Regions from separate parts of the Serratia sp. NCCP-200 genome, predicted to be linked through region 2. Evidence: predicted binding sites of a transcription regulator. Region 2 holds the regulator's gene; each other region holds the start of a gene.
What was found. Region 2 encodes ArgR, which controls arginine synthesis, uptake and breakdown. Its sites were predicted from a motif close to ANTGAATAAAAATACANT; they were not measured.
Positions count from the first base shown of each region.

Region 1: argA (amino-acid N-acetyltransferase) is a predicted target of ArgR. The motif match lies at 1,141-1,158, and genes of this name have one in related genera.
Region 3: argC (N-acetyl-gamma-glutamyl-phosphate reductase) is a predicted target of ArgR. The motif match lies at 1,919-1,936, and genes of this name have one in related genera.

Region 1 covers NZ_BAAKUJ010000002.1:74,115-77,255, reverse strand. The annotation lists gene argA (amino-acid N-acetyltransferase) at 1-1,107, opposite strand, end outside; gene amiC (N-acetylmuramoyl-L-alanine amidase AmiC) at 1,336-2,586, shown strand; tRNA gene AC6HVW_RS05640 (tRNA-Met) at 2,691-2,767, opposite strand; tRNA gene AC6HVW_RS05635 (tRNA-Met) at 2,831-2,907, opposite strand; tRNA gene AC6HVW_RS05630 (tRNA-Met) at 2,973-3,049, opposite strand.
Region 2 covers NZ_BAAKUJ010000010.1:112,825-115,965, reverse strand. The annotation lists gene yhcN (peroxide/acid stress response protein YhcN) at 168-431, opposite strand; gene yhcN (peroxide/acid stress response protein YhcN) at 564-827, opposite strand; gene argR (transcriptional regulator ArgR) at 1,231-1,701, opposite strand; gene mdh (malate dehydrogenase) at 2,167-3,105, shown strand.
Region 3 covers NZ_BAAKUJ010000009.1:180,255-183,395, reverse strand. The annotation lists gene argB (acetylglutamate kinase) at 1-745, opposite strand, end outside; gene argC (N-acetyl-gamma-glutamyl-phosphate reductase) at 766-1,770, opposite strand; gene argE (acetylornithine deacetylase) at 1,989-3,134, shown strand.

The DNA.
Region 1 (3,141 bases), on a different contig from region 2:
CGGATGCACCGCCACGCAGGCCATCTCACCAATCTTCTCTTCCGGGAACGGATAGAGCGCCGCGCAGGCGATGGTCAGGTTATCGCGTTCGATAATCGTGAACTTGTCGATCTCCATCTCCAACTGTTCGCGCGAACGGCGGACTAAAATCCCCTGTTGCTCCAATGGGCGGATCAGCTCAAGTATCCCACCGATATCATTGATGGTCGCCCGGCGTACCTGCTCGGCGCTCTCCATAACGATTTGGGTACCGATACCGTCGCGTGAAAACAGCTCCTGTACCAGTGCCCCATCCTCCTGATAGCTGATCAGGTGGCTGCGGCGTACCCCGCTGCGGCAGGCCTTTACCGCGCCGCGCAGGAAGCGCACGGTGCCGGAATGGTAGTCACCTGCCTCTTCCAACTGCTCGATACGTTTTTGTGCATCGTTGGGGAACAGTTCGGAAAGGATATTGCCTTCCGCATCTGTCACCCCTTGTGATGAACAGAAGCCGATCATTTTCTCGGCCTTCAGCTTGATTGCCAACTGGGTAGCGACTTCTTCCGAGGTCAGGTTAAAGCTTTCGCCAGTCACCGATACCGCCACCGGGCCAATCAGCACGATGGCCTTACTATCGAGTTGGCGATGAATGGCTTCTTCATCAATACGGCGGATACGGCCGCTGTGGCAATAATCGACGCCGTCATCCACGCCCAGCGGTTGAGCGATAATAAAGTTGCCGCTCACTACGTTAATGTGCGCCCCTTGCAATGGGGTGTTATTCAGGCTCATGGAAAGCCGTGCGGTAATATCCAGCTGTAACAAGCCGGCGGCCTGCTTGACCAGCTCTAGCGTATGGGCGTCGGTCACCCGGGTATGCTTATGGTAAATCGGCTCGTAGTTATGCTGCGCCAGATTGGCGTCAATCTGCGGCCGTGCACCGTAGACCACCACCAGACGAATACCCAGGCTGTGTAACAGCCCGATATCGTTGACGATACTAGAAAAGTTTTCATGTTCAATAGCTTCGCCACCCAGCATGACGACAAAGGTCTTGCCACGGTGAGTATTGATATAGGGAACTGAGTGACGGAATCCTTGCACCAGCTCTGTACTACGTTCCTTCACGGCAAGACCTCATTTGCATATTTATACGGTATTTTTGTATTTTTATTCTTTTATTGCGCCAAAGGCAAGCAGGAAATGACAGTGATTTTTCTGATAAATACGCTAACTGATTAATAAATTGAAAGATCATAAAAAGATTTTCTGATGACAGCGGTGAATGGATTGGGTAAAGTTTTTGCCATTGTTTTTTTTTGCTGTTTTTTTAATCGTTATTTTTACCGGAGCCGCATGCCTAACTCTAATCACAATCCGGGTCGCCGTCGTTTGTTGCAGGGGGTTGCTGCAACCTGGTTGCTGAGTGTGAGTCGCGTTGGTTTCGCCGCTGCTTCTCATGTGATTGCCGTCCGTGTCTGGCCTTCCTCGACCTATACCCGAGTCACGCTGGAATCCAATGTCCCGCTAAAATACAAACAGTTTGCGCTGACCAATCCAGAACGCATCGTGGTGGATGTGGAAGGGGTACAGCTGAATAGCGTGCTTAAAGGCATCGCCGGACAGGTGCGCAAAGAAGATCCCTATCTGAAACAGGCGCGGGTCGGCCAGTTTGACAAGAATACCGTCAGGCTGGTGCTGGAACTCAAGCAAAGCGTCAGCCCAAATATGTTTACCCTGACTCCCGTCTCCGAATATCGCAACCGCCTGGTAATGGATCTTTATCCTACCAAGGGGGGCAGCGGTGAAGAGTATGATCCGCTGTTGGCGTTACTGGAAGATTACAACAAGGGCGATCTGGAGCGGACGTTACCGGCAGAAGCACCACAGGCCGGTAAGGCAGGGCGTGATCGGCCAATTGTGATCATGCTCGATCCTGGGCATGGCGGGGAAGATCCGGGGGCCATCGGCAAAAATAAAACCCGTGAAAAAGATATCGTGCTGCAGATTGCCCGTCGTCTCAGTGCGCTGATCAAACGCGAACCCAACATGAAAGTGTTTATGACGCGTAATGAAGACGTGTTTATCCCATTAAAGGTACGTGTAGCCAAAGCGCGTAAGCAGCGGGCCGATCTGTTTGTCTCGATCCACGCCGATGCCTTCAGCAACCGTGCGGCACGCGGTTCCTCGGTGTTTGCGCTTTCTACCAAAGGGGCAACCAGTAACGCCGCCAAGTTTCTGGCGCAAACCCAGAACGCCGCCGACGATATCGGCGGAGTCAGCAAGAGTGGCGATCGCTACCTGGATCACACCATGTTCGATCTCTTGCAGACCGCCACCGTCAATGACAGCCTGAAATTCGGTAAGGAAGTGCTGAACCGGATGGGTAAAATTAACCGTTTGCATAAGAATCGTGTCGATCAGGCCGGCTTTGCCGTATTGAAGGCCCCGGATATTCCGTCGATCCTGGTGGAAACGGCGTTTATCAGCAATCTGGAAGAAGAGCGCAAGCTGCGCACCAGCCATTTTCAGCAGCAGGTGGCGCAATCTATTCTGGCCGGGATCAAAGCCTATTTCGCCAACGGTGGCGCATTGGCACGGCGTTGAAGCAAACGTAGCCCAAGGAGGGGCGGCGTAGTTAATTGGGAAGGTAGGGGAAATTCAGATACAAAAAAACACCCGTTAAGGTGCTTGTCTGATGTTATCAAGATTGGTTGCGGGGGCCAGATTTGAACTGACGACCTTCGGGTTATGAGCCCGACGAGCTACCGGGCTGCTCCACCCCGCGTCCGTCTTGATACTGATATTATCGAACCAACCCTTCATGTGATACTGCTATTGCCGTATCGGTTGGTTGCGGGGGCCGGATTTGAACCGACGACCTTCGGGTTATGAGCCCGACGAGCTACCAGGCTGCTCCACCCCGCGTCCGTATAATACCTTTTCTTTCATCGAATCCAACACATTTTTGATACCGTTATCACAGTATCGGTTGGTTGCGGGGGCCAGATTTGAACTGACGACCTTCGGGTTATGAGCCCGACGAGCTACCAGGCTGCTCCACCCCGCGTCCGATGGAAGCGCACTATACTCTCCAGGCATTTTGTTGCAAACCCTTTTTGCATATAATTCACCGAAAGCCATTTTTATGCTGCATTAGTC
Region 2 (3,141 bases):
GGCCGCTGATGCGGCCTTTTTTGCCCCAATAAAAAAGCCCTCGCGAGCGAGGGCAATGGGGTTCGTCGGATAGGACGACGATAATTTCCAAGATACTGGCGTTTACCTGAGAACTCGGCAGTGGCAGTGACGAGGGTAGTCAGTTCAGTAAGCGCGACCTTGGATTTTTACTTGTAGATTTCAGCCGTTGCGTGCCAGTTGCCATTTTCATAGGCTTCGATCACACGGTAGGCTTTGGCCCCTTGCTGGTCCGCTTTATCAGACAGCGCCTGACGGATATCAGAAGGTGCACCACCCACGCCGCTAGCGGTAATGGTGCCGACAGACTGCAGATTGCTGGCTTGGGCATCAGTGACCAGGTTAGCCGCAGAAGCACCGAAAGAAACGGCAGACAGCAGGCTAAGTGCAACGAGAGTAGTTTTCATGTTCATGATACTTGGATCCTTAATCGTTCAGAGATAACGGCCTGGAAGGGCTTTACAGCGTTTCTTATACTTGAAGGCGGTTATCTACTTGGTTTTTACCAGAGAGTTGTCGTGCAATGCTCAGATAACATCTTGTACTTATTTGTAAATCTCGGCGGTAGCGTGGTAGTTGCCTTCATTACGAGCTTCGATCACGCGGTAAGCGGTCGCGCCTTGGGCATCGGCTTTAGCAGACAGTGCCTGACGGATATCAGAAGGCGCTGCACCGACGCCGCTCACGGTGATGGTACCGGCAGACTGCAGTTTTTCAGCCTGCGAAGCATCAATGGATTGTGCTGCGAATGCACCGAAAGACAGCATGGACAGCAGGCTAATTGTCGCTACAGTAGTTTTAATTTTCATGATTTATCCTCTTCGTATTCTTTTATCAGTTCCAGTGAACTGTGATTTACGTCACGAAAATGAGTATACATCTAGTAACGGCAAAAATTAATAGCTGACTAACAGTTTCTAGTGAAACTTTATTGGGGTGGCCGTTACTTTTAATAACCTAATGGAATAAAAAACGGCGATAAAATGCACTTCCGATGTTAAATTTATGTAATTTCAATGAGCTAAGTGCTTTTGACTAAAAGTGCGGAAGCTTCCAGTCACTAACACTAGTCACCAAGAAATGTCATTGAAATGTGCTGCAGGTCGGCTTATTGGCAGTTTTAAACGTGGTAGGCAGCGCTGGAGAAGTAAACGAGGGGTTAATAAAGGGTGCACTGCCCGCGACGGAAAGCCGCAGGCTGTGCTGAATGCATCAAAGTTCCTGTTCGAACAAGGAGAGAATGGCTTCAAACAGTTGGCGTGCGGTAAAGGAGCTGGCCGGAGTGACAAAAATCGTGTCGTCACCGGCAATGGTGCCCAGGATCCCTTCGGATTTACCCAGTGAGTCCAACAGACGGGCAATCAGCTGCGCCGCACCTGGGCTGGTATGGATCACCACCACCGCATCGTTATGGTCCACGTCCAGCACCAGATTCTTGAGCGGGCTGGTGGTGGTTGGGACACCGAGTTCGGCCGGGAGGCAGTACACCATCTCCATTTTTGCATTACGCGTGCGTACCGCCCCGAACTTGGTCAGCATGCGTGATACCTTGGACTGGTTAATGTTCTCGAAGCCTTCTTCTTGCAGCGCCAAAACGATCTCGCCTTGAGAACTGAATTTTTCTTCTTTCAATAACGCCTTAAACGCCTTGATCAGATCTTCTTGCTTTGCGGGATTACGCATTTTGCACCGTGGAATGTTGGTAATAGAGCTGATTATTATGCATATAAATGCATTTTTATGCAATATGGGGGCCGTCTGGAAAATCAAAAATGCCCAGACAGAAAGGCAAGAGCGCAATTTTAACAAAATCCGTTGCTCATGAATATGCCCTTTCGGTGCGGGAAGCGAGTCAGCTCTCCGGTAACGAAAATGTTATTAAAATGATGTTGTTCTGATGTTACGTAAGGGTGTAATGTAACCGCCGGTTAACGCGATCGTGAAAAGCTTGGCACTATTTTCGATTAGTGTGCGCTATGCCCTTAATGCATAAGCGATTTACTTTAAAATGCTCGCAACATCGGCCATTTTATTGCGCCAGATCTAAAACCGACTGTTAAGAGGTTGTTTTTAAAGGCGTGATAAATTAAGGTCCGTGACCAAAGAATTCACGGCGCTTTTATATTTAAGACAATAAAGGAGTATAGGATGAAAGTTGCAGTTCTCGGTGCTGCTGGCGGTATCGGCCAGGCCCTCGCCCTTCTACTCAAGACCCAGCTTCCTTCAGGTTCTGAACTCTCCCTCTACGACATTGCCCCTGTTACCCCAGGCGTTGCCGTTGACTTAAGCCACATCCCAACCGCAGTTAAAATCAAAGGCTTCAGTGGCGAAGATGCAACCCCTGCGCTGCACGGTGCGGACGTGGTGCTGATTTCTGCTGGCGTTGCGCGTAAACCAGGGATGGATCGTTCCGATCTGTTCAACGTTAACGCTGGCATCGTACGCAACCTGATTGAGCAAGTGGCCAAAACCTGCCCGAAAGCCTGCATCGGTATCATCACCAACCCGGTGAATACCACGGTAGCCATTGCGGCAGAAGTGTTGAAGAAAGCGGGTGTGTATGACAAAAACAAACTGTTTGGCATCACATCGCTGGATATCATCCGTTCCAACACCTTCGTCGCAGAACTGAAAGGCAAACAACCGGAAGAACTGAACGTACCGGTGATTGGCGGCCATTCAGGCGTGACCATCTTGCCTCTGCTGTCGCAGATCCCAGGCGTAAGCTTTAGCGATCAGGAAGTGGCTGATTTGACCAAACGCATCCAGAATGCGGGTACCGAAGTGGTTGAAGCCAAAGCCGGTGGCGGTTCTGCAACCCTGTCTATGGGCCAGGCTGCTGCACGTTTTGGTCTGTCTCTGGTGCGTGCGCTGAGCGGTGAGAAAGGCGTAGTGGAATGTGCCTATGTTGAAGGGGATGGCAAATATGCCCGCTTCTTTGCACAGCCGCTGCTACTGGGTAAAAACGGTATCGAAGAGCGTAAAGACATCGGTACCCTGAGTGCCTTCGAGCAAAAAGCGCTGAGCGAAATGCTGGACGTGCTGCACAAAGATATCGAACTGGGCGAGAAGTTTATCAACAACTGATCCCTCAGAATGTGATGTTTTGATAAGCCGCCGGGC
Region 3 (3,141 bases), on a different contig from region 2:
CACCATTAAACAGAGCAGGGAGCTTTTCGGCATTACGCCAGCTGGCGATATCTACCGGGCGGCCAAGGGTACGTGCAGCATCCAGCGCTGCATTGACCTTCACCACCATACCATCGGTAATGATGCCTTGAGCAATCAGTTGCTCGGCTTTTTGTGCTGTCATTTCCGCGATGCGCTGCCCTTTGCCGTCGAGAATACCGCTGACATCCGACAGCAGGATTAAATCCGCCCCCAGCGTGGCGGCCAGGGCCGTCGCTGCCTGATCGGCGTTCACGTTCATCAGTTGGCCTTCGGCAGTGATGCCGATGGAGCTGACCACCGGCAGGTAACCAGCGCCCAACAAGGTATTGAGCAGCGCAGGCGTTCCTGGAACAGCATGGCCCACATGGCCCAACGCTGGGTCCAGCTGGGTTACCGCAACGCTGCCACCGTCTGCCAGGCTCAGACCAACGGCATTAATTTTGTGCTTCACCGCCCAGGCCAGCAGGGTTTTATTAGCCGTTCCTGCCAGCGCGCCGGTGATGATATCGATCTGATCGGCTGGAGTGACACGCAGGCCGTTCTTCTTCACTACCGGCAGGGAGAGCTGTTTCATCAGCTCATCCACCACGCAGCCGCCGCCGTGAACAATCACCAGCGGGCGCTGATGTTCCTGGCGATAGACATCCAGCGCGGTAAACAAACGCTCCAGCGCTTCTTCACTGTCCAGTAGCACGCCACCTAGTTTGATAATCAATGGATTCATTGCTGTTTACTCACGCAGATTTAAAGTAAGGATTGGGTTTCCGGGAAACCGAAACGGATATTCAGACACTGCACCGCCTGGGCCGCCGCACCTTTCAACAGGTTATCTTCTGCAGCTACGACGATCAGATGCTCGCCCTGAACGGCAAAACCGATATCACAGAACGGCAGGCCCACCACGGATTTCAGTGCTGGCACCCCTTGGTCGTACAGCCGTACCAGCGGTTTATCATCGTAAGCCGCATGGTAAGCCGCCGCCACGTCCTGCGCGGTGACGCCCTTGTTCAGGCGGCAGGTGATGGTTTCCAGAATACCCCGTGGGAAGTTACCCAGATGTGGCGTAAAGATGACCGGCACCCCGAGATGAGCAGAGATTTCTGGCTGATGACGGTGATTGAACAGGCCGTAAGGTTGCAGGCTGACTTCACAGAAACTGGTCGTGACGCTGGCTTTACGCCCTGCACCGCTCACGCCGCTGACGGCGTTGATCACTGGCCATTGATCCAGGTTCAGCAATTGCTTGTCGAGCAGCGGTTTGAGCGCCAGCTGCGCTGCCGTTGGGTAGCAGCCCGGCACGGCAATCAGCTGCGCCTGCTTGAGTTTTTCGCTCTGCCACTCTGCCAGGCCGTAAATCGCCTGCGCCAGCCAGTCGGCATGCTGGTGTGTAAAACCATAATACTGCTGATAAAAATCAGCATCCTGTACGCGGAAGGCGCCGGAAAGATCGAACACCACACAACCGGCGGCCAAGAACGCTGGCGCGATGTCGTGGCTCACCTCATGGGCGGTCGCGAGGAAAACAACGTCGATGCCTTTTGCCGCTGCGGCAACGTCAACCAGCGGTTGTAATGGCAGATCGACGATGCCTTTTAATTGAGGGTGCAGCTCGGAAAGCAATTTTCCTGCATCTGCACTTTGCGCTGAAACCGCTAAAGCGGTTATGTTCATGTGTGGGTGGCGATTCAGGTAAGCCGTGAGCTCTGCTCCGGCATAACCGCTGGCACCAACAATCAGCGTATTCAACATGTGGCCTTTCACCTTCTTGGCTAGCAATCTAAGAGTCACGGCGACCCTGGTAGCAGGGCTTGGTCGCGTTGTTGCGCGGTTCACCCACGTGGTTGAGCGTGATGTTTTTATCAGCATCCGGGTTACAGGTTCCCTTACGCTCTAGCTTACTGTATTTTTATTCAAAATAAATGCATGAATATTGATACTATCCTAACCAAAGGCTGTCAACAGTGAAGATGAAATTACCTCCATTTATTGAGCTGTACCGGGCGTTGATCGCCACTCCGTCGATCAGCGCCACCGATGGCGCCCTCGATCAGAGTAATGAAGCATTAATCAACTTGCTGGCTGGCTGGTTCAACGATTTGGGCTTCCGCGTCGACGTGCAGCCCGTGCCGGACACCCGCAACAAATTCAACCTGCTGGCGAGCCTCGGCGAAGGCAGCGGCGGCCTGCTGCTGGCGGGCCATACCGACACGGTGCCTTACGATCAGGGGCGCTGGACGCGAGATCCCTTTACCCTGACCGAGCACGACAACAAGCTGTACGGGCTGGGTACCGCCGACATGAAGGGCTTCTTCGCCTTTATCCTCGATGCGGTACGCGATATCGATGCCAGCAAGCTGACCAAGCCGCTGTACATTCTAGCCACCGCCGATGAAGAAACGACGATGGCTGGCGCACGTTACTTTGCTGCCTCCAGCAAAATTCGCCCGGACTTTGCCATCATCGGCGAGCCAACCTCGCTGCAACCGGTGCGCGCGCACAAAGGCCATATCTCAAGTGCGATCCGCATCGTTGGCCAGTCGGGCCATTCGAGCGATCCGGCGCGCGGCGTCAATGCCATCGATCTGATGCATGAGTCTATCGGGCATCTGATGGCATTGCGCAAAACGCTACAGGAGCGCTACAACAACCCGGCGTTTGCTGTGCCTTACCCAACCATGAACTTTGGCCATATCAGCGGCGGCGATGCGGCCAACCGTATCTGTGCCTGCTGTGAACTGCATATGGATATTCGCCCATTGCCGGGAATGACGTTGGATAACATCAACGAACTCCTGCACGAAGCGCTGGCGCCGGTAAGCCAACGTTGGCCTGGCCGCTTGACGATCGATGAGTTGCATCCGCCGATCCCAGGCTACGAATGCCCAACCGACCATCACATGGTGGCGGTGATTGAAAAACTGCTGGGTTCACGCACCGAAGTGGTCAATTACTGCACCGAAGCACCGTTCGTCCAGGAAGTATGCCCAACGCTGGTGCTCGGCCCAGGTTCGATCAACCAGGCGCATCAGCCGGATGAATATCTGGATACCGCGTTTATTGAGCCAACGCGTAAGCTGCTGGGTCAGTTGGTCGACCATTTCTGCCGGCAATAAACCTTAA